2 regions of the Virgibacillus sp. FSP13 genome follow, and region 1 is predicted to be linked to the other one. Evidence: riboswitches for the same ligand, from Rfam matches in the RefSeq annotation. Region 1 holds a riboswitch; the other holds the start of a gene.
What was found. A riboswitch is a leader RNA that binds a small molecule or an ion and turns the genes downstream of it on or off. The one in region 1 is predicted to bind preQ1.
Positions count from the first base shown of each region.

Region 2: another riboswitch for preQ1. It lies ahead of ACW2QC_RS11620 (QueT transporter family protein); the one in region 1 lies ahead of queC (7-cyano-7-deazaguanine synthase QueC).

Region 1 is NZ_JBSVKG010000003.1:74,454-76,923, reverse strand. Features, by position in the region: gene queE (7-carboxy-7-deazaguanine synthase QueE) at 1-284, opposite strand, end outside; gene ACW2QC_RS04160 (6-carboxytetrahydropterin synthase) at 281-718, opposite strand; gene queC (7-cyano-7-deazaguanine synthase QueC) at 715-1,377, opposite strand; PreQ1 riboswitch class I at 1,465-1,511, opposite strand; gene ACW2QC_RS04150 (glycine betaine uptake BCCT transporter) at 1,713-2,470, shown strand, end outside.
Region 2 is NZ_JBSVKG010000012.1:9,023-11,492, forward strand. Features, by position in the region: gene ACW2QC_RS11615 (Rpn family recombination-promoting nuclease/putative transposase) at 1-428, shown strand, start outside; gene ACW2QC_RS11620 (QueT transporter family protein) at 595-1,080, opposite strand; PreQ1 riboswitch class I at 1,089-1,133, opposite strand; gene ACW2QC_RS11625 (lysophospholipid acyltransferase family protein) at 1,298-1,897, shown strand; gene ACW2QC_RS11630 (TerC family protein) at 2,011-2,470, opposite strand, start outside.

The DNA.
Region 1 (2,470 bases):
AAATCAACAAGTCCATCTAACCCCGCAAGTAATCCGGGGTTCCCTCCAGAAATGGTTACATGGCCAAAGCGGCCGCCTGCTTGTTCCTGTAACGCCTCCCAAATATCTTCTGGCTCCATCATTTGGATGTTTTCCTTTTCCGATCCATCCCAAGTGAACTTAGAGTCACACCAGGAGCAGGAATAGTCGCATCCCGCGGTTCGGACAAACATGGTTTTTTGCCCAATTACCATTCCCTCTCCCTGAATCGTTGGCCCAAATACTTCCATTACTGGCAGTTTCATTTAGCTTTCGCCCCCTTTGGACGATAAACGCAGTAGCTTGTTGGCGTCTCACGTAAAAAAACTTGTAAGCATACTGGCCGATTAGATAATGTTTCTAAATGCTCCTCGATGATGTCATAAATCGTTCGTGCAACAATCTCTGTCGTTGGAAATTGTTCTGGACGATCGTTGGAAAATGCGGGATCATCATTCAATGTTCCATGGTCAAACCGTTTGTGAATGATGTCTTTGATTTGTTTAAAATTTACCAAAAAACCCAAATCATCAAGCTCATTGCCGCCAATCGTGATATTGGCAAAATACGTATGGCCGTGTGTATATTGACATTTGCCAGCTTCTGCATTTGGAATATAATGTGCCGCCGCAAAGTGAAAGTCCTTATTTAATTCATATGAATAATCATGGTCTGGAGCGGGATAAATTTGCTGCATCATTTGGCAATCTCCCCTTCCCGTCTATTTTCATACTGCTCAAGCCCTCGTTGGCGCAACTTACATGACGGGCATTCTCCACAGCCACTTCCCTTTACACCGTTGTAGCAAGTCAATGTATGGTCTTTGACAAATTCAAAAGCACCAAGTTCATCACTTAACTCCCACACTTCCGATTTGTCCCGCCACATTAATGGAGTATGTATCACAAACGCATCATCCATCGCTAAATTCAGTGTCACATTCAATGACTTAACAAAGCCATCGCGGCAATCCGGATAACCACTGAAATCAGTTTCGCTCACCCCTGTAATAATATGCTTGGCGCCGATTTGTTTAGCCAAAACTGCTGCAAATGAAAAGAACAACAAATTTCGCCCCGGCACAAACGTTGATGGCAAGCCTTCCCCTTCTGTGATTGCAATATCATCTCTTGTCAGTGCATTCGGCGCTAACTGGTTTAGTAATGACATATCCAATTCATGGTGTGGAACCTCAAGCGTTTGACAAATCTCCCTTGCACACTCCAATTCCTGAATATGTCGCTGTCCATATTGAAATGTAACAGCCTCCACATGTTCAAACTTTTCCATTGCCCAGAACAAGCATGTCGTACTATCCTGGCCGCCACTAAACACCACAACTGCCTTATTATTATCCAACTTTATTTCTCCTCTCTTTTGCATCCCAAAAGAAGAGCTTCAATCATTTTCCATCAAAAAAACAACACTAAGTAGCGTGTTGTTTTCGACTCCTTAGTTTTTTATCGAGGGATGGAATTTCGAACCTCTCCTGCAACGTATGCAGATTTCTTTTTTGTTATGTTTCTACTTTATCACGTTTTTTTCTAACTGTCATGGCTATATTTGGAATTTCCTAACATAACAGAACCAAACCATATATATACATCTAAGATAAACGACTTTCTGAAAATTGCATTGCATGTTGAGGTTTGGTATTGTTAATTTTATAATGTCAAAATATTCAAGGGGGCTTCATGAAGAAAGTTTCAAGAGTTTTTTATATCACATTAGTTTTAGTCATTTTAACTGTAATTTTCGGTGCAATTTTCCCAGAACAATTCGAAACGATATCTGGTAACATAAAAGCATTCGTTTCTACATCATTTGGGTGGTACTACTTACTGCTCATGTCCGCTTTGGTTATCCTATCTGTTATCATTTCAGTTAGTCCGTATGGAAAAATTCGCCTCGGAAAGGACAATGAAAAGCCGGATTTCTCCACGCCAACATGGATAGCTATGTTGTTCTCAGCAGGAATGGGAATTGGTTTAGTGTTTTATGGGGCCGCTGAACCACTATTCAACTATGCTGTTGACTCTCCTTCAGCGGAAGTTGGTTCGGAAGCAGCATTCAAGCAAGGGCTCTCATACTCCTACCTTCACTGGGGTGTTCATGTTTGGGCAATGTATGGCATTATTGCTTTGGCCTTGGCATTTTTTCAATTTCGCAAAGGAGAACCTGGTTTGATTTCCGCAACATTGAAACCATTGTTCGGCAACAAAATGAACGGCCCACTTGGTATTTTGATTGATGTGTTAGCCGTTTTTGCAACCGTTTTCGGAGTTGCGACATCACTTGGGTTTGGTGCCGTGCAAATTAATGGTGGACTTTCCCATTTATTCGGTGTTGATATCGGGTTTACATCCCAATTTTTAATTATCGCCGTCGTCACCATTTTATTTCTTATCTCAGCATGGACCGGTTTGAGCAAAGGGATTAAATATTTGTCCAA
Region 2 (2,470 bases), on a different contig from region 1:
TAAATAACCCGATCGCAGCAGCTTTGCTAAGTAAAATGGGTTACTCCGAGGAGGAAAAAGTTCAAGTTAAAATTGAATTTTTGCGAATGATGACTAAGATGGAATTAAATCCAGCTAAAAGTAGGCTTATTATTGGATTTTTTGAGGAATATTTAAAATTGAATAAAAATGAGGAGGGAAAGGTAATGGAAGAGATTAAGCAAATGGATGAATCGGAGGAAATTATGAAATTACCAATTTCCTGGGAGGAAAAGGGTAGAGAAGAAGGGAGAAAAGAAGGGAAAAAAGAAGGGAAAAAAGAAGGGAAAGAGGCTGCAAAAGAGGAAATTGCTATTGGAATGCTCAAAGAAGGGGCTTCAATTGAGTTTATAGCGAAAGTTACACGGCTTGATAGAGCTAAAATTGAATGTTTAAAGGAAAAGATTTAACACAAAAACATCCCAAGATTTTTTGACTTGTTTGTCTTGGGATGTTTTTGTGTACGTATATCCTCTATTTTTGTATTCGGATGAAAAAAAGCTTTTTTTAGTGCCATTGTTATGAAATAAAAAGAGAATTCACCCCCCTAGTGAACTCTCTTTTACGTCCGTTCAGTTAAATTAATTTATCAAACTTCACACGCTTATTAAGGGCATACATGATTGGCATCCCTACTGCCATTACAACAAATTCGCCGATAGCTGTTGTCAACCATGTAAATAAAAATGGTGCTCCGAAAGCTAGGCTTAGTTCCCAGGCAATAATAAACATGGTAAATGTGAAGACAAGTGTGTTGATAATCATTAAAAGCCATTTGTTTTTAATGTAACGCGCAATTATAATCGTAATCAATAGTGAAATAATGGATTGCGATACCCCAAAAACGAGATCGTACATACCTAATGGTGAAAAAAAGAAATTAGATAAAAAAACGCCTAATACAATTCCGAAAATGTACTTTTTGTTAAAAACTACAAGGTGATTCAGCACTTCTGGGACACGGAATTGGATATTAGTAAATCCAAAAGGTTGGATTAGTAACGACACTGCTATATATACTGCAGCCAGCAAGCCGTTTGTGACTAGCGTATTTACTTTCATATTTTATTCTCTCCTTAGTTTTTTAACGTGGGATGGTTTCGAACCACGTGTCTGAAAAGCAACTATTTCATTATAAAACTTTATCGAGTAAAATCAATAGGGAAGAGCTTATAAAAATAATTACATTTTCATTTATATAGTACCAGGTGTTAATATCTTATGTTAAAATGATTGTATAAGTAGCAGACCTTAAGATAGATGGGAGAGGTGAAGATACATGTATTATTTCGCTGCGTATCTTTTAAAAATAATATTAAGTCTATTTGGAAGCATAAAGATATATAAAAAAGAAAATCTGCCACAAAAGGGTGGTTATGTTATAGCCTGTACACACACAGGCTGGGTAGATATATTATGGCTTGGCATTTCTGTGTTACCGACAAAAATACATTACATGGCCAAAAAAGAGCTGTTTCAAAACGGCCCATTAAAATGGTTGATGAACAAACTAAACGCATTTCCAGTTGATCGTGAAAACCCAGGACCAAGTTCGATTAAAATTCCACGTAAATTGCTGTCAAAAGGCGAGGTCGTTGGTATATTTCCAAGTGGAACTAGAACAAGCGAGGAAGTTCCGTTAAAAAGAGGAGCTGTAACCATCGCCGCTCATTCTAAGGCCCCTATTATTCCAGTTGCATATGTTGGGCCTAATAATTTCAGTGATTTATTTAAGCGCAAAAAACCTCGTATCATTTACGGTGAGCCAATATATTTATCAAAAGAGTTACCTAAAAAAGAGGCATTGGAAATAATGATGGATGACTTAAATGATGCTTTAAACAAGTTGAAACAAGAGCTAATGACTTATCAGAAATAAGAAAACCCTGTTGCAACAAGCAGCAGGGTTTTTCAGCTTTTGGCTCAACCATAGGAAGGAATGGCCAAAATGCTTTACATCCCGTAATGTTAAATGATGAGTATGGACCTTTTTTATGAAGAGGAGCCGTGTTTGATTGCTCCTTTTTTCTGTGTACTGCCTTTACCTGAAAGGAACCAGCCGATTATAGCAATAGCAAGTAGGATTCCCCAGAAAGTAAACTTCCACCCAGTACTATGGGAAAAGTCTTCAGGTAATAAGCTGACTGCCGGGTGTGCTAAGGTAATAACAGCAAGTTTTACCCCTACCCATGCAACGATCAGGTATGCGGTTGTTTCTAAGCCTGGTCGCTTGTCAAGCAATGTAACAAACCAGGTTGCAGCGAATTTAATTAATATTAAACCAGCTATTCCTGCGATGACTACAATTGCAAATTTCCCTCCGTCCATTCCACCAAACTGTGGTATTGGTGTTTCAGGAAGTGCCATAGCTAGTGCAACAGCTGCCAGAATAGAATCAACCGCAAAGGCTAGATCAGCAACACCAATTTTAGCTACGGTGGACCAGAAGCTA